DNA from 4 places in the Paenibacillus haidiansis genome. Region 3 is predicted to be linked to each of the others. Evidence: predicted binding sites of a transcription regulator. Region 3 holds the regulator's gene; each other region holds the start of a gene.
What was found. Region 3 encodes Rex, which represses fermentation and respiration genes when NADH is low (regulators of the CRP and FNR family bind a similar motif). Its sites were predicted from a motif close to TTGTGAAATATTTCACAA; they were not measured.
Positions count from the first base shown of each region.

Region 1: the regulator Rex is predicted to act here: its motif matches at 2,489-2,506, upstream of V3851_RS09470 (DUF2249 domain-containing protein).
Region 2: the regulator Rex is predicted to act here: its motif matches at 1,981-1,998, upstream of pflB (formate C-acetyltransferase).
Region 4: the regulator Rex is predicted to act here: its motif matches at 1,711-1,728, upstream of V3851_RS12370 (phosphoketolase family protein).

Region 1 is NZ_JAZHPZ010000003.1:511,729-516,257, reverse strand. Features, by position in the region: gene V3851_RS09480 (metal-sulfur cluster assembly factor) at 296-595, opposite strand; gene V3851_RS09475 (hypothetical protein) at 614-1,855, opposite strand; gene V3851_RS09470 (DUF2249 domain-containing protein) at 1,868-2,443, opposite strand; gene V3851_RS09465 (multicopper oxidase domain-containing protein) at 2,552-3,556, opposite strand; gene V3851_RS09460 (helix-turn-helix transcriptional regulator) at 3,875-4,237, shown strand; gene V3851_RS09455 (FMN-dependent NADH-azoreductase) at 4,383-4,529, shown strand, end outside.
Region 2 is NZ_JAZHPZ010000001.1:311,042-315,570, forward strand. Features, by position in the region: gene pflB (formate C-acetyltransferase) at 1-1,907, opposite strand, end outside; gene adhE (bifunctional acetaldehyde-CoA/alcohol dehydrogenase) at 2,162-4,529, opposite strand, start outside.
Region 3 is NZ_JAZHPZ010000001.1:136,243-140,771, reverse strand. Features, by position in the region: gene dinG (ATP-dependent DNA helicase DinG) at 1-2,215, shown strand, start outside; gene V3851_RS00600 (redox-sensing transcriptional repressor Rex) at 2,291-2,953, shown strand; gene V3851_RS00595 (amidohydrolase) at 2,928-4,229, shown strand; gene V3851_RS00590 (cell wall elongation regulator TseB-like domain-containing protein) at 4,261-4,529, shown strand, end outside.
Region 4 is NZ_JAZHPZ010000005.1:169,440-173,968, forward strand. Features, by position in the region: gene V3851_RS12360 (glutathione peroxidase) at 163-720, shown strand; gene V3851_RS12365 (GntR family transcriptional regulator) at 858-1,583, shown strand; gene V3851_RS12370 (phosphoketolase family protein) at 1,769-4,153, shown strand; gene V3851_RS12375 (AAC(3) family N-acetyltransferase) at 4,318-4,529, shown strand, end outside.

The DNA of each region.
Region 1 (4,529 bases), on a different contig from region 3:
TATTAACTGTAGGAAATCCAGTTAGTTTGGCGTGCGCACGGCGATCGTGGTACGTGGATGGAACTGAAGGTAGGCAGACTTAGGCTAGGTAAGGAACTTGAGAATAGGTAAGAAAACAGATCGGTATATAGCGGAATAAGTGTCGGAGTTAATTATCCGAAATTAAGCAGTATAGCGACAAAGTATGGAGAATTTAAATTACCGCCAACAAAGCATGTTACTTTCCGTCCGCTTTACCAAGCGATAAAAAGGCCTGCAGCTGGTGTTAGCCGCAGGCCTATTCGTTCTGCCCGGTTCAGAAGTAGCCGAGCTCTTTCTTCGCTTCCTCCGACATCATGTACGGGGACCAGCGGGGCTCCCAGACGAGATCGACCTCCACGTCCTTGTACCCCATTTCTTCTTGCAGGATCCGCTCGACGCCGCCCACGATCGTGTCGTGCATCGGGCAGCCCGGGGTGGTCAGCGTCATTTGAATATAGACAAGGTCTCCTTCTTCCCGGATATCGAACACCAGGCCGAGGTCGACGATGTTGACGCCGAGCTCGGGGTCGTACACCTCCCGCAGCAATTCGCGGATTTGTTCAATTCTATCCATAACAATCAGCCTCCTGAATTATTTGGAAAATACGAGCGCTATCAGTGAAATATAAGCGAGCGAGACAATGGAATAGGCGATGCCCGATATGGCGATAACCAATTGCGAATCGAGCGCGATACCGGCCAATACGGCCAGGTTGGCGCAGGCGATCAGGCCGAGGCCGAGATTCGCTTTCTTCTCGTCAAGCAGATTCGCCATCATCGGCGTGCCCGGTTTTCCTACCTGTTTGCCGTATTTATGGGTCCACCATAGGAACGGAACGATTTTCGAGGCATAGCTCAGGATCATGAACGAGACCCAGCCGTTCAGATAGGCCCATCCGGCAAGCATGACCATACGCGTCTCCACCAGCAGGCCGGGCGAGCCGGCCAATTTTACCAGCAGGGCAAGGGCAAAGACGGCCAGGAGCAGGTTCCCGTAGGTCGTCCATCCGATCCCGGCGCCGGGGCTACGTTTATGGCGTTTGCTGCGGATTTGCATCGCATGGATATTGTAGACGATCAGCGCGGCCGCCATGACCGCCAAGGCGGTCCACGTTACCCATAATCCGGTGCCGAACAGGAAGGAAACCGCGCCAAGCAGCACGCCGGTATTCCACAACCCCAGAACGATATACTGCAAACGGGTATCGTAATCATGCGACAGGTAAAACATCGGCAGCAGTTTATAGCTTAAGCCGGTGATCAGCATTCCGAACCAGCCGAGCGTCCCGAGCCAGATATGCGTGCCGAACAAATTTTCATGGAGCCCGCCCAGCCAGCCGGTACCGAAATCGATCCCCATGGACATGCCGGAAAGTCCGGTCAGCAGGAGATATAGAACGGCGCAGGCCGTACTGAGCGTTATGCCGTCCCACTTGGCCGCGCGGAACAAGGTTACCGCCATATTCCAGACAAACAGGAGGATGCCGGTAAAGGCCAAAGTGGCGAAGCCGGCGATCCACAAAATATCGCCCTGAATAAACCCGAGCAGCAGACCAAAGAGGCCGATCGTAAACAGGAAATAATGAATGTATCCGAGCCGCTCGCTGTAAATCTCGGATTGCAAAATAACGTTGATCAGCTGGTAGACCGAACCCATGGCCAGCATCGTCGCCCAGCCGAGCACAAACAGATGAACTTGGAACCAGCCGGTCGGACCGCGGATGCCTTCTCCCAGCCATCCGGTCAGCGAGAGGATGGACGTAGCGTGAAACAGGACGAAACCGGCAATTCCCGTAATGATGAACAGAAAGGGAAGACGGGACACGGTTTTCATGGCAATCGCTCCTTACGCTTTGGTGATTATGACTTTTGCCGTACCGTCCGGTTGTTCATCCACCGTATAAGCGCAGCCCATATTGTTCAATTCCTCGATCAGAAATACCGGTACCCGGTCATTATGAATCCGCACCCGGTCTCCGGGACGGCAGCGGTCAAGCGCAACGAGCGTGCGTACCATCGGCTGCGGCGGCTCCAGACCGCGGTTATCCAGCTCGATCGTCTTCGGTTCCGCGGTATCGGCATCGGCACCGGCAGGGGAGGACGCTTGACGTTCGCGCGATGCCTTCGCCGGAGCGTCAGCTTCGTCATCCTCGCCCGATTCTTCGAGCCAATGCTTATTCTTTTTGTTGACGAAGGTGGTAATCCAGTGATCCTTGTCTTCCTGCGGTTCGGCTTTGCCGACAAAGCCCTTCATCTTAAGAAGCCCCAGCAGCGGGGTAGGCTTGAATGTGGCGTGGAGGACGAAGATATCGTCCTGGCCTAACGTTTTCACGGTATCCATAATCAACTGAAAAGGCTCAAGCTTGTTGCGGAGCTGCGGCCTAACGTCCAGTTCGATAATTTTGGCGTCGTTTCGATTCATATTAATTCACCTCATCTATAAGTATAAAATGCTGAAACCGGCCCATTGTGATTTCTGTCACAGGCTAAAAATATCCCCGTTTTCCGCTTCATGCGGTGAAAAGGTGTATCAATGCGTCATCGCGGGTTCATGATTGTCCTTCCCGTCGCTCGTGACCCGCAGAATGGCCGTCGCTCCTTTGGAAGCGTCCTTTAATTGATGGGTAAGAATCGGATAATCGCCTTCCCCGCTTACGGTGAATTCAACGACCGCCGAACCGCCGGCGGGGATCAAGACGGTCTGCAAACCGTACATGACGTTCTTCGGATTCCCGTCGGTGTAAACCCGGTCCATCGTCGTCCCGATCACATGGAAGGAGGACACTTCGTTCGGCCCGACGTTGGTAACGTACAGCCGGATCTTTTCGCCGGGCTTGGCGAGCAGCGGATGCTCCTTCAGCGTAAAATCATCGCCGTTAAACACGACGTATTGCGGATCTTCATTCATAAAAGACTCCTCGTCGTGCTCCCGGTACCATTCGCTCTGAACGATCGTATATTCGCGGTCGATTTCATCATCCGTCGGATAACCGTCCTTCGGCTCCACGATAATCATCCCGTACATACCGTTGGCGACATGCAGGAGCACCGGGCTGGTTCCGCAATGATACATAAACACGCCGGGCGTCTTGGCCGGGTAGGTGAACGTGCCTTCCTCGCCCGGCATCACATCGACGAAATTTTTGCTCGGGGCCGCATGCACCGCATGGAAATCCATCGAATGGGGCATGTCGGGGTCCATATTTTCTAGCGTAAATTCGATCGTGTCGCCCTCTTTGACCCGCAGCACGGGTCCCGGAACCGTTCCGTTAAAAGTCCAGGCGTTGTAATTCACGCCTTCCGAAATTTGCACATTCGTGATTTGGGCGGTCATTTCGATATGGACGACTTGTCCCTCGCGCCTGATGACCGGTTCCACCGGCTGCTGATTTATTTGCTGCGCCTCAGCGGCATCCACGGCGTCCGATGAGCCGAGGTCCGTTTCGCCGACTTGGGCCGGAAGGCCCGGATACCAGACGACGAAAACCATCATCAGGCACGAAAGGACGAAGAAGGCTGGCTTCAAAAGTTTCATGGCTGTTTTCCCCTTTTGTCATCTACCTTTGATAACCTAAGAGTACGTTGCTTTGAGGCGAGCCTTTGTGAGGAGAAGCACATTTTGCAGAATGTTTAAAATTTGTAACATCCTTAATTCTATAATTTCATTATATGAAAAATTCAGAATAGAAAATCAATACGAATCTAGTCCCTACGTGCTCACTAAGTCTTTTCTATCATTCTTGAATCTATCTGCCATAGTTCAAAATGCGCAGTTTGAAACGCCGCTCAGAGCTTGATTGTGAATTTTTCACATATTCGATATATTTAAATTAAGAGAAGAGGTGGATCGACCGTGGGATTCATGATCGCCCAGAGGGCATATATCAAGCTTTACTTGATTACAAAAGTGGAACAGCGCCGCGGATACGGCTATCAAATGCTGGAGGAAATGAAGGAAGAATTCCGGCCTTTCGGCTATGTGCCCCCGCAAAGCGAGATTTACCGCGCGCTTCATGAATTGGTCCAGGAGGGCATTCTGTACCGTACCAAGCAATTGAAGGGAAGCGACCCGAGCGTCGATTTCCAGGAGATTGTGCTCTATCATTTCACCGATGATGGAGCCGATAAGGCCGCATTATACAAAAAACAGGTCAAAACCGATCTTGACCGCTGCATCGGCATGCTGCAAAAGGCTATAAAGGATAACTACGTATAATTAATTGCTACCGGAATCGGCCGGCATATCGGCATATTCGTCATAGTTAAAAACTGCAATTGACAGCTTGTCTTCAAATTGTTACTATACTAATTACAGTTCAAGAAAAAAAGTTAGTATATAGACAAATGGAGGGAAACTGGAAATGTCACATGTTTTATTCATCAAAGCCAACAATCGTCCTGCGGATCAATCCGTTACAGTCAAGCTTTATGAAAGCTTCTTGAAAACTTACAAGGAAACTCATCCGGACGACATGGTTACGGAATTGAATTTGTTTGAAGCCGATCTT
Region 2 (4,529 bases), 170 kb from region 3:
TTGGCCCCCGGAGCAAACGGTTCGCCCGCTTTGCGGCCGTCCGGCGTAGTACCGGTCTTCTTGCCGTATACGACGTTCGAAGTGATCGTCAGAACCGATTGCGTTGGCAGCGAATTGCGGTAAGTTTTATGCTTGCGAATCATGCTCATGAATGTTTCGACCAGATTTACGGCGATTTGGTCAACCTTATCGTCGTTGTTGCCGTAGCAAGGGAATTCGCCTTCGATTTCGAAATCAACGGCAATGCCTTGCTCGTTGCGGATCGGTTTCACTTTGGCATATTTGATTGCGCTCAGTGAGTCGGCAGCGACCGACAACCCGGCGATGCCGCAAGCCATCGTGCGGAGAATGTCGCGGTCGTGCAGTGCCATTTCGATCCGTTCGTAGCAATATTTATCGTGCATGTAGTGGATCACGTTGAGCGTGTTCACATACAGCTTGGCGAGCCATTCCATCATCGACTTGAAGCGTTTCATCACTTCGTCGTATTCGAGATATTCGGAAGTGATGGCCGGGAATTCAGGGCCTACTTGCACGCCGGATTTCTCGTCTTTACCGCCGTTGATCGCGTACAGCAGGGCTTTCGCCAGATTGGCGCGGGCGCCGAAGAATTGCATTTGCTTGCCGATTTCCATCGCGGATACGCAGCAGGCGATACCGTAATCATCGCCGTAAATCGGACGCATCAGATCGTCGTTTTCGTATTGAATCGAGCTGGTTTCGATGGAAACTTTGGCACAGTATTTCTTGAACGCTTCAGGCAGTTGTTCCGACCAGAGCACCGTCAGGTTCGGTTCCGGAGCAGGACCCAGGTTGTACAAGGTATGCAAGAAGCGGAAGCTGTTCTTCGTTACTCTCGTCGTGCCGTTGACGGACATCCCGCCGATCGATTCCGTTACCCAAGTAGGGTCGCCGCTAAACAGTTCATTGTAGTCCGGAGTACGTAGGAATTTGACGATCCGCAGCTTCATAACGAAATGGTCAACCAATTCTTGCGCCGTTTCTTCGGTCAAAGTTCCTTCAGTCAGATCGCGTTCGATATAGGTATCGAGGAAAGAGGATACACGGCCCAGCGACATCGCCGCTCCGTCCTGTTCCTTCACGGCTGCCAAATATCCGAAGTATACCCATTGGAAGGCTTCCTTCGCGTTTTCGGCCGGACGGGAAATATCGAAGCCGTACATTTCGCCGAGTTGTTTCAATTCGCCCAGAGCGCGGATCTGTTCGGACAGTTCTTCGCGGAGGCGAATCACGTCTTCATCGATCACGTCGACTTCCAGGCTCTTCAATTCGCTTTGTTTTTGTTTGATCAGGAAGTCTACCCCGTACAGTGCGACGCGGCGGTAGTCACCGATGATGCGGCCGCGGCCATATGCGTCCGGAAGACCGGTAATTATGCCGGCTTTGCGCGCAGCTCTCATCTCGGATGTATAAGCGTCAAAAACGCCTTGGTTATGCGTTTTGCGGATTGTCGTAAACATATCTACGATTTCGCCCGGAAGGTCGAAGCCGTATGCTTTGCAAGAGTTGATAACCATGTTGATCCCGCCGAACGGATGGATCGTGCGTTGGAAAGGAGCATCCCCTTGTACGCCTACGATTTGTTCCTTACCCTTATCCAGGTAACCCGGAGCATGGGAAACGATGGTCGACGGCTTGTGAACGTCAACGTCCAGCACGCCGCCCGCTTCTCTTTCCTTCTTGGACAAATCGGAAATAATGTCCCACAGCGCTTTAGTGTTATCGGTCGCGCCTTTCAGGAATGCTTCGTCGCCCTCATAAGCTTTGATGTTCGTATCGATGAAGTCGCGGGTGTTAACTTCTTTCATCCATTTGCCTTTTTTGAAGCCTCTCCATGCCGTTGGTACTTCTTGCGTTTTTTGTACTTCTCTCTCAATCACCGACATCTTAAATCCCTCCATCTATATTTTGAGTAACGCGGACTTGAAGGATAATTCCGCGTCTCATGATCCCTAAAATTTGTGATACATTTCACAATTATGTCACTGATAAGTCCTTGGAATTAGGAATCAAATCCGTCGTACTTACCATTCGTACGGGATCATTTATATTGTTATTTTATAATAATTCCTAAAGAAAGATTGTGACAAAAATCACTTTCGAAGTGATTTTTGTCACCAATTTCGGCCTATCTGTTCACTTAATCTTCAAATCTTCCATAGAATGCGTCGCGGTACACTTCGGCCAGTTCGGTTACGAGCGGAAGCTTCGGATTCGCGGTCGTGCATTGGTCTTCGAAGGCACGATCGGCCAGATAATCCACGCGCGATTCGAAATCCTTCGGATCGAAGCCTAGCTCTTGGAAGGTTTCGGGAATGCCGAGCTTTTTGTTCAGATCGCGGATCGCGTTGATCAGGCTCTTCACGCCTTCTTCCGTCGTGCGGGCCGGCAATCCGAGAATGCGGGCGATTTCCGCGTAGCGCTCGTCGGCCACGAAGTTCGTGTATTTCGGCCATGCGGCGAATTTCGTAGGCTTCTTCGCGTTATAGCGGATAACGTGCGGCATCAGGATCGCGTTGGTGCGGCCGTGAGCGGTATGGTATTGGCCGCCCCATTTATGCGCCAAGCTGTGGTTGATGCCGAGGAAGGCGTTCGCGAACGCCATGCCGGCGAGCGTCGAAGCGTTGTGCATTTTCTCGCGGGCCAGCTTGTCGCCGGTCAGCGCCGATTTCTCCAGGTACTGGAACACGAGCTGGATCGCTTTGATCGCCAAACCGTCCGTATAGTCGTTGGCCATTACCGATACGTAAGCTTCGATCGCATGCGTCAGAACGTCCATCCCCGTATCGGCTACGGCTACTTTAGGCAAGCTGTAGACGAATTCCGGGTCGATGATCGCCACATCCGGCGTCAGCTCGTAATCGGCCAAAGGATATTTGGTGTTGCCGTTGATTTTGTCCGTGATAACCGCGAAAGAAGTCACTTCCGAGCCTGTGCCCGAAGTCGTCGGAATGGCCACGAATTTCGCTTTTTGTCCGAGACGCGGGTATTTGTAGATCCGTTTGCGGATATCCATGAATTTCTGCTTCAAGTTATGGAAGTCGGTATCCGGATATTCATAGAACAGCCACATGCCTTTCGCGGCATCCATCGGCGAGCCGCCGCCCAGGGCGATGATGCAGTCCGGCTGGAATTTGGCCATCAGCTCGGTACCGCGCTCTACGGTCGTCGTCGACGGATCCGGCTCAACGTCCGAGAATACTTCGATCGCTACCGGCGTTTGGCGTTGACGGAGATAATGCTCCACTCTTTCCACATATCCCAGTTTAACCATCATCGGGTCGGTTACAATCAACACCCGCGAAATATCCGGCATTTTGGCAAGATATTGCGTCGAATTTTTCTCGAAGTAGATTTTGCTCGGCACTTTGAACCATTGCATATTCACGGTACGACGATTCACCCTTTTCACGTTGATCAAATTGATGGCCGTTACGTTCGACGATGTCGAGTTGCGTCCGTAAGATCCGCAGCCCAGTGTCAACGATGGCAGGTTCGTATTGTAGATGTCGCCGATCCCGCCTTGCGAAGACGGCTGGTTGACGAGAATACGGCAAGTAGGCATGCTGTCGGAATATTTTTGGATGATTTCTTCGTTGTTCGAATGAATAACCGACGAGTGGCCCATGCCGCCGAAGCGTACGACTTCAAGCGCGCGTTCGATGCCTTGATCCGCGTTCTTCACTTTGTAGCAGGCCAGAACCGGGCTCAGCTTCTCGGCCGAGAGCGGGAATTTCGGACCGACGCCTTCGATTTCCGCTACGAGAATTTTCGTGCCGGCCGGTACGTCGATGCCGCACATTTCGGCAATTTTCACGGCTGGTTGGCCGACGATGCTAGGGTTTACTGCACATTTATCGGCGATGATCGCTCCGGCCGTCAGCTTGGCGGCTTCTTCCTTGTTGACAAAGTAGCAGCCGTTGGCGATCATTTTCTTTTTCACTTGATCGAAGACCGGCTCTTCGATTATAACCGCTTGTTCGGAAGCGCAGATCATGCCGTTGTCGAAGGTTTTCGACAGAATCAGATCGTTGACCGCTTGATCGAGGTCCGCGCTCTTTTCAATGAAGCAAGGCACGTTGCCGGGACCTACGCCGAGCGCCGGTTTGCCGCAGCTGTATGCCGCTTTGACCATCGCCGATCCGCCGGTCGCCAGGATGCAGGCCACATCGGGATGATTCATCAGGGCGTTCGTACGGTCCATCGACGGATTCTCGATCCATTGGATGCAGTCTGCCGGCGCGCCATGCTTCACAGCGGCTTCGAGCAGGATTTTCGCGGCTTCCGCGCTGCACTTCTGTGCGGACGGATGGAAGCCGAAGATGATCGGGTTCCGGGTCTTAATCGCGATGAGAGCTTTGAAGATCGTCGTGGAGGTCGGGTTCGTCACCGGAGTAATCCCCATGATAATGCCTACCGGCTCGGCGATCTTCTGGAAGCTGTCGTAAGGGTTATCTTCAATCACGCCCACCGTTTTGTCGTTCTTGATGCTGTGGTAAATGTACTCG
Region 3 (4,529 bases):
TTACCGCCAATTTGCGCTTCGGGTTGATGATTGGATGGATATTGAACCGGCTAGAAGCGGCATGCTTGACAATCCGCTGCGGGACATTTCCTTCGAGCAGTTTATGGAGCAGGTAAAGGATAATTTGCGCGCCAAGCTGCCGGAATATGAAGAGCGCGAAGCTCAGACCCTCATGCTGGGCGAAGTGAATCGCGCCTTTGCCGAGGACAAGCATCTCTTGATCGAGGCGGGGACCGGTACCGGCAAATCGCTCGGGTACCTGCTGCCGGCCATTTATCATAGCGTAAAGCAAGACGAGAAGGTTATGGTCAGCACGCATACGATCAACCTTCAGGAGCAGCTGCGGGAACGGGATATCCCCCTGCTGACGGAAGCCGTGCCGTTTCCGTTTACGGCCGCGGTGTTTAAAGGAAGACAACATTATTTGTGTTTGCGCAAATTTGAACATAAAATGAATAGAAAGGACTTTGCCACACCTAAAGAAGAGGTGATAACGGCGGCCCAAATGATCGTCTGGCTGGCGCAGACGGAGACGGGGGACGACGAAGAACTCAATCTGGGAAACCGGGGCAGCGATTTCTGGGAAACGGTGGCTAGCGAATCCGATTCCTGCCTTGGCCGGTCCTGCCCGTGGTTCCGCAAGTGCTATTACCATAAGGCCAAGCATGAAGCCGGGGTGGCCGACGTGGTCATTACGAACCATTCCAAGCTGTTTACGGACATTCAGGCCGGGCATCAGCTCCTGCCGGGCTACGACCGCCTGGTCATCGACGAGGCGCACCATTTGGAGGAGGTCGCCGGCAAGCATCTCGGCTTGCAAATGAAATATTTCACCGTTGTCCATACGCTTACCCGGCTGTTTAAGGACAGCAAGACCGGACAATTGCCGAACCTGAGAACGATGCTTGGTCATGCGGAGGGCGAAAAATCGGCGGAATGGTGCTCGGTCATCGACGGATTGTATCCTTCGCTGCTCGATGTGAAAGATTGTTGGGACCGGCTGGCGGAACAATTGTTTGCGCTCATGCCGGAACGCAGTGATGCGGCCCCCGGCGACCCCGGACAATTCGTGCTCCGGCTCTTGCAGGACAAGAAGCCGAAAGTCTGGGAGGCGCTTTCCGCGATCGAGAATCAGATCTATACCACGCTTTCCGATACGATCCGCAAAGGGGAGCGTCTGCTTGCCGAGCTGAAGGACGACGACAACGATTACGGATTCGACAGTTTAGTCACCGATATCAGCGGCCTGTTCAAGGATCTGGCCGGCGAGCGCGACGCCCTGCGGTTCTTCATGAAGATGGACGATGCCAATACGGTCTACTGGCTCGAAGGAAACGGCACCTATCGCAGCAAATCTCTGCAATTGTTTGCGGTTCCGATCGATGTGAGCACGCAGCTGAAAGGATTTTTCTTCGATAAGAAGAAAAGCGTGGTCATGACTTCGGCTACGCTGTCGGTGGATAAATCGTTTCAATATATGATCGACCAGCTTGGGCTCGGGGAAGCGGCGGAACAGGAGCGGCTGCTTACGGCGATGCTTCCCTCGCCGTTCAATTACCGCGAACAGGCGCTTGTGGTCATCCCGCGTGACTTCCCCAGCGTGAAGGGCAGCGTGGGCGACGATCATTTTGTGCGTACGCTGGTGCAATCGCTGGCCGATACGGCGGTCGTCACGAAAGGCCGCATGCTGGTGTTGTTCACTTCCTACCGGATGCTAAGGCAGGTATACGATCCGCTCAAGGAGCTCTTGGCGGAGCAGGGAATTACCGTGATCGGGCAAGGCATGGACAGCGGAAGCCGGACCAAGCTGACCCGGCGCTTTCAGGGACAGAACGCCTCCGTGCTGCTGGGAACCAACAGCTTTTGGGAAGGAGTGGACATCCCTGGAGAAGCGTTGACCAGTCTCGCCATCGTCCGGCTGCCGTTTCAACCGCCCAACCATCCGCTCGTTGAGGCCAAGAGCGAACGGCTGCAGCAGGAGAAGAAGAATCCGTTTATGAAGCTGTCGGTTCCTCAGGCCGTGATCCGGTTCAAGCAAGGCTTCGGACGGCTGGTCCGGTCCTCGCAGGACCGCGGGATCGTGGTCGTTTACGATACGCGCATCTTGGAATCTTACTACGGAAAGTATTTTTTATATTCTTTGCCTGGACCGAAGATGGAGCATATGCCGCTTGGGCAGATGGTTCCTCGCATTTCGGAATGGCTGGATGTATAAAGAGCGAGATTTATAAAGAGTGATGAATAAGAGCGGTAATTGTTGTTCAAATCGCGCCAAATAGGGGGATAACCAATGAAAACGGAAAAAATTTCGGATGCTGTAGTACGCAGATTGCCGGTGTATTTGCGGTTTCTCAATGAATTGAGCCGCCGTGAAGTTCCGACGGTATCGTCCCAGGAGCTGGGACAGAAGCTGGATCTCAATCCGGCGCAAATCCGCAAGGATCTCGCGTATTTCGGCGATTTCGGCCGCAAGGGGATCGGCTACGATGTGCCCTATCTGATCGAAAAGATCAGGCAAATTCTCAATTTGGACCAGCAGATCAACGTCGCTTTGATCGGTGCCGGTAATCTCGGTCAGGCGCTGTCCAATTACAATGCTTACGTCAAGGACAATATGAAAATTGTGGCCGTTTTTGATTCATCGCCCGCCAAAATCGGCACCATGATCAACAACATCGAGATTCAGCCGATCGAAGAGCTGATCGAAACCGTAAAGAAGAAAAATATCCGTATCGGCATTATTACGGTACCGGACGTAGAGGCACAACGCGTGGCCGACCAGCTTATCGAAGCGGGGATCGGGGCGATCCTCAATTTTGCTCCGATCATCATCAAGGCCCCGGCCGAAGTGCGCGTGCATGCGGCCGATTTCACAACCGATTTGATGAGCTTGGCGTATTATTTGGATGGGGGAAAGGAAACAACCAATGACGACTCGAAAATGGCTGATTAAAGATGGAACTTTTGCCGTACTTGACCGGGAAAACCCGGTTCTTCGCGGCTATATGCTGATTGAAGGCGACACGATCGCCTATATCGGCGAAGACCGGCCTGTGGGAGCGGAAGGAGCCGAAACGTTCGACGGCAAAGGCCTGCTGTTTCTGCCGGGCCTGATCAACACCCACGGCCATGCCGCGATGTCCCTGCTTCGCGGTTATGGCGACGATATGGTGCTGCAGCAGTGGCTGCAGGAGAAAATGTGGCCGATGGAAGCTAAATTTTCGGGAGAAGACGTGTACCGGGGCACGGCACTGTCGGTTCTGGAAATGCTGAAAGGCGGGACGACGACGTTCCTCGATATGTACGACCATATGGATCAAGTGGCAGCCGTAGTCGAGCAGTCGGGCATCCGCGCCGTGCTGACGCGCGGCGTGATCGGTTTGTGTCCGCCGGATGTGCAGCAGCAGAAGCTGGATGATGCGGTGGCCTTCGCCAAGAACTGGCACGGCAAGGCGGACGGGCGGATTACGACGATGATGTCTCCGCACGCGCCTTATACCTGTCCTCCGGATTATATCGAGAAAATCGTACAGGCGGCGCATGATCTGAATCTTCCGCTTCATACGCATATGTCGGAAACGCGCGCCGAAGTCGAGCAGAATGTGGCCGATTACGGCGTTCGTCCCGTTCAGCATCTGCTCAATCTCGGCTTGTTCAGCCGCCCGGCACTGCTGGCGCACGCCGTGCATTTGACCGACGAGGAAATCGGGATTTTAGCGGATCACCATGTCGCCGTGTCCCATAATCCGGGCAGCAATCTCAAGCTGGCAAGCGGCGTGGCGCGCGTGCCCGAGCTGCTTAAGGCCGGGGTCACCGTCTCGCTCGGCACGGACGGTCCGGCCAGCAACAATAACCTCGACATGTTCGAAGAGATCCGCCTGGCGGCCCTGATCCATAAGGGAGTTTCGGGCGACCCTACGGCCGTTCCGGCAGCGGAAGCGCTCCGAATGGGCACGGAATACGGAGCTAAATCGCTCTTCCTGTCCGATACGGGCAAGCTCGCCGCCGGGATGAAGGCGGATTTCATCGCGCTGGATACGGAGCAGGCTCATTTCCTGCCGCGGACCGATTATATTTCGCATGCGGTTTACTCCGCCGGTCCGAAGGATGTAGAGCATGTCTGGGTGAACGGCAAGCAGGTCGTCAAGCACGGAGAATGCCTGACCTTGGACGAAGAGAAAGTGCGGTTCGAAGCGCAGGCGGCTTTTGAGGGCTTGCTCGCTCGATGATTAATCCGGCATTGGGGAAAGGAAGAGAGGCTTGAGAAACAGAACCAAATGGATCCTGCTCTCCATTGTGATTTTGGCGCTCGTGCTCATCGGCCTTCACCGTTATTATCTCTATATTCAGCAGGAATTACGGCAAGGAGAGGACGCGGCCGTTCAGCAGGCCCGGCAGGAAGCGGGGCTTCAGGAAACGACGAAAGTGTGGAAGTCCGTCTGGGACAAAGTCTGCTGGGTCATTCAGGGTAAGGATGAGAATGGCCGCGAGGTCATGATCTGGCTGCCGGAAGGCGGACAGCCCGAAAT
Region 4 (4,529 bases), on a different contig from region 3:
TATCATCCTTCTCGTAATATTACCGAAGAATCGAACAATATTCAAGAGCGGCACTTATATATTGTTTCTTCCTATAGATTTTATTCGGTTTATATATTGGACCAATAGAGTAGCCGTGATCTATGATCTAAATTGTAAGGAATACGATGGGGGGATAGCCGGATGTCCATTTATGAGTTTCAGGTCAATTCGATTCAGGGGAAGCCCGTTAAGCTATCCGGTTACTGCGGCAAAGTGCTGATCATCGTCAACACGGCGAGCAGGTGCAGCTACTCACGCCAATTCGCCGGCCTCGAGCGGCTTTACGAAACATACCGTGGGCAAGGATTTGAAATCCTCGGATTCCCCTGCAATCAATTCAACGGGAAGGAACCGGATGATAGTCCGGAAGTAGCACGATATTGCAAGGCTAACTTCGGGACAACCTTTCCGCTATTTGAAAAGGTTCAGGTGCGAGGGCCATTTGCCCATCCTTTATTTTCGTATTTGACGCGGGAGGCTCCGTTTCAAGGTTACGACGTGCAGACGGCGGAAGGGCTTCGGATGCGGGATTTCCTAAGGGAAAAGTACCCAGAAATTTATGAGGGTGACGGGATCAAGTGGAACTTTACCAAGTTTTTGATCGACCGGGGCGGGCGTGTGTACAAGAGATACGAAACGACGACCAAACCGTCGGACATCGAGGCGGAGGTTGCCTCGCTTCTGCAATTAAGCAAGTAACCCATTAACCCAAAGGACCGGGGAAAAGAAAATGAACGCTGCCAGTCGGACAATAGCATAAATTTGAGCACCCCGCATGGGAAAAATGATAGAATGGGAGTGGATGAAAGAGATAAAGATCTGATAAGGAGTACGATATGGCGGAATTCGTCTATAAGCAAATTATCGATGACCTAAAGGCCAAAATTTTTGCCGGGCAGTTTGCCAATATGAGATTGCCGGACGAGCGGAGCCTGAGCGAAGCTTACCGGGTTAGCCGCAGTTCCGTGAAACGTGCCCTGACCAAAATGGAGCATGACGGAATTATTTTCAAAAAGCAGGGGTCGGGAACCTTTATCAATCCCCTATATATAAAGAATGAATCAATTTTTAACTATGAAGGCTCCAACCTGGGGGTTACCGACAATTTTCATATGCACGGCATTAAGCCTACAACGAAAGTGCTGAATTTCGAGGTCATTCCGCCGACGGAAGAATTGCAGCGCGATCTGTTCCTGGAGCGGCATGATTTCGTATACAAAATCGTGCGTCTGCGGTTGTTTGAAGACGAGCCCTTTATGATCGAAACCGGCTATATCCCGATAAAAATTGTTCAAAATCTGAACCAGAGCATCATCGAGGGATCCATTTTCAATTACTTGGAGGATGCGCACAACCTCGCCGTAACCAAATCGTTTCTGTCTATCTTTGCGGAGCCGTCCAACCCGAATGACCGGGAACTGCTGCTGCTCAAGGAAAATGAACCGGTAGGCATCATGGAAGGCATATTCTTCCTGGATAACGGAACACCTTTTGAGTTTTCCCATATGCGGTTCCACTACAAATACATGAAATTTAATACATTTGTATCGGTTCAACGATGAGACTGAAGAAAGCTTCAGTCTTTTTTTTGTTCCCCGAATTGGAAACCTCCATTATTCATACTATGTTCAATATTTCACAAAATTGGACCGTATCATTTTTGTGAAAAAGTCGTTATGATAGATACATAAGTGAATTGTTTCACAATATTGTGTAAAAAGATAACGGGAATGGAGTGGAGAGAATCATGGTACTGTCAGCTACGCAAGTCGATTATTCGTCCAAAACTTATTTGGCCAAACTCGATGCCTATTGGCGCGCAACCAATTACATTTCGGTAGGCCAGCTTTATTTGAAAGACAATCCTTTGTTGCAGGAGCCCCTAAAAGAATCGGACGTCAAAGTGAAACCGATCGGACACTGGGGCACGATTCCGGGGCAAAACTTTATCTATGCGCATCTCAATCGCGTCATCAACAAGTATGATTTGAACATGTTCTATATTGAAGGGCCCGGGCACGGCGGCCAGGTCATGGTTTCCAACTCTTATCTGGACGGAAGCTATACGGAAATTTACCCGCAAATTACCCAAGATATCCCGGGCATGAAGAAGCTGTTCAAGCAGTTCTCCTTCCCGGGCGGTGTTGCGTCCCATGCCGCTCCCGAAACGCCGGGCTCCATTCATGAAGGCGGCGAATTGGGCTATTCGCTGTCTCATGGCGTCGGCGCGATTTTGGATCATCCCGATCTGATCGCCGCGGTGGTGGTCGGTGACGGGGAAGCGGAGACCGGACCGCTCGCCGCATCATGGTTCTCCAACCGGTTCATCAATCCGGTTACGGACGGCGCCGTATTGCCGATTCTGCATCTCAACGGATTCAAGATCAGCAATCCGACGATTCTGTCCCGCCAAAGCAATGAGGAACTCACCGCTTATTTCAAGGGCATGGGCTGGGAGCCGTACTTTGTGGAAGGCTCGGATCCTGAACAAATGCATCCGGAAATGGCGAGAGTATTGGATACCATCATTGAAAGAATCGAAGCCATTCAAGAGAACGCGCGCGAGAACAACGACCTTACCCGTCCGGCATGGCCGATGCTCGTCTTCCGTTCCCCGAAAGGCTGGACCGGTCCGAAGGAATGGGATCATGTGCCGAACGAGAATTCGTTCCGTGCCCACCAGGTTCCGATTCCGGTGGACCAAAAGAATATGCAGCATGCTCCCGCTTTGATCGAGTGGCTAAAGAGCTACAGACCGGAAGAATGCTACGACGACAACGGTCGCTTGAAGCCGGAAATCGCCGAAATCCTGCCTAAAGGCGACAGACGCATGGGGATGAACCCGGTGACCAACGCGGGTAACCTGATCAAAGACTTGCGCTTGCCGGATTTCCGGGATTACGCCCTGGATAATTCCGTGCCGGGCAAAGTCGTGGCGCAAGACATGTCCGTTCTCGGCAAGTACGTAAGAGATGTAGTAACCCTGAACGAAGACAACAAAAACTTCCGGATCTTCGGGCCGGACGAAACGATGTCCAACCGTTTGGCACCGGTGTTCGAAACGACGAAGCGCCAATGGATGGACACAATTATCGAGCCTAACGACGAATTCCTGTCCCCGTATGGCCGGGTCATCGATTCGCAATTGTCCGAGCATCAGGCGGAGGGCTTGCTCGAAGGGTACGTCCTGACCGGCCGCCATGGTTTCTTTGCAAGTTACGAAGCATTCCTGCGCGTAGTCGACTCGATGATTACGCAGCACTTCAAATGGCTGCGCAAAGCGACGGACCAAGGCTGGCGCGCGGACATTCCGTCCTTGAACGTGGTGGCGACCTCTACGGTATTCCAGCAGGATCATAACGGGTATACCCACCAGGATCCGGGCCTGCTCGGCCACTTGGCGGATAAGAAACCGGAATTTATCCGCGAGTATTTGCCGGCGGATGCCAACTCCTTGCTGGCCGTGTTCGATACGATCCTGAACGATCGTCAAAAGATCAACCTGATCGTCTCGTCCAAGCATCCGCGCCCGCAATGGTTTACGGCGGATGAAGCGAAGGAATTGGTCGACAAGGGGCTCAAGATCATCGACTGGGCGAGCACGGACAATGGCGGAGAACCGGATATCGTCTTTGCCTCCGCGGGGACGGAGCCGACGATGGAAAGCCTGGCGGCGATCTCCATCCTGCACGAGAAATTGCCGCAGCTGAAAATCCGCTACATCAACGTGGTCGACCTGCTCAAGCTGAGAAGCCGAAAGCTGGATCCGCGCGGCCTGTCCGACGAGGAATTCGACGGCATCTTCACCAAGGACAAACCGGTGATCTTCGCCTTCCACGGGTATGAAGGTCTGATCAAGGATCTGTTCTTTGAGCGTCACAACCATAACCTGCATGTTCACGGGTACCGCGAAAACGGCGACATCACAACCCCGTTCGATATGCGGGTACTGAACCAAATGGACCGTTTCGACCTGGTGAAGGAAGCGGTGCTGAGCTTGCCTGAGGCTGATAAGTACGCAGCTATCGCGGATGAAATGGATGCGATGGTGAAGAAGCATCACGAGTACATCCGTGAAGAAGGCTTCGATTTGCCGGAAGTGGAAAACTGGGTGTGGAAAGGACTCAAATAACCGGATTGTTGCCTGCAAAAAGGCAATAATTTGATGCAAAAGAGGGCTGTCCCAAAGTAATTGCAACTTACTTTTGGGGCGGCCCCATTTTTGTAATTGGGAAACCGGGAAGGGAAATGGTACAGTAATAGTAAGCTCGAAAATACATATGGCGGAGGTTTGTCATGCACACGAAATTAACCTTGATGAAGCAGCTGGAAGACGCCGGAATAGATCGTCAAGGAACCTTGCTCATGCATTCGTCGATGAAGAAAATCGGCGAGGTTGACGGCGGAGCCGACACAGTCTTGGATGCGCTTTCGGAATATATGAAAGACGGACTCCTGGTTTTGCCCACCCATACCTGGTCTTATATTAACGCAGATAATCCGAAATT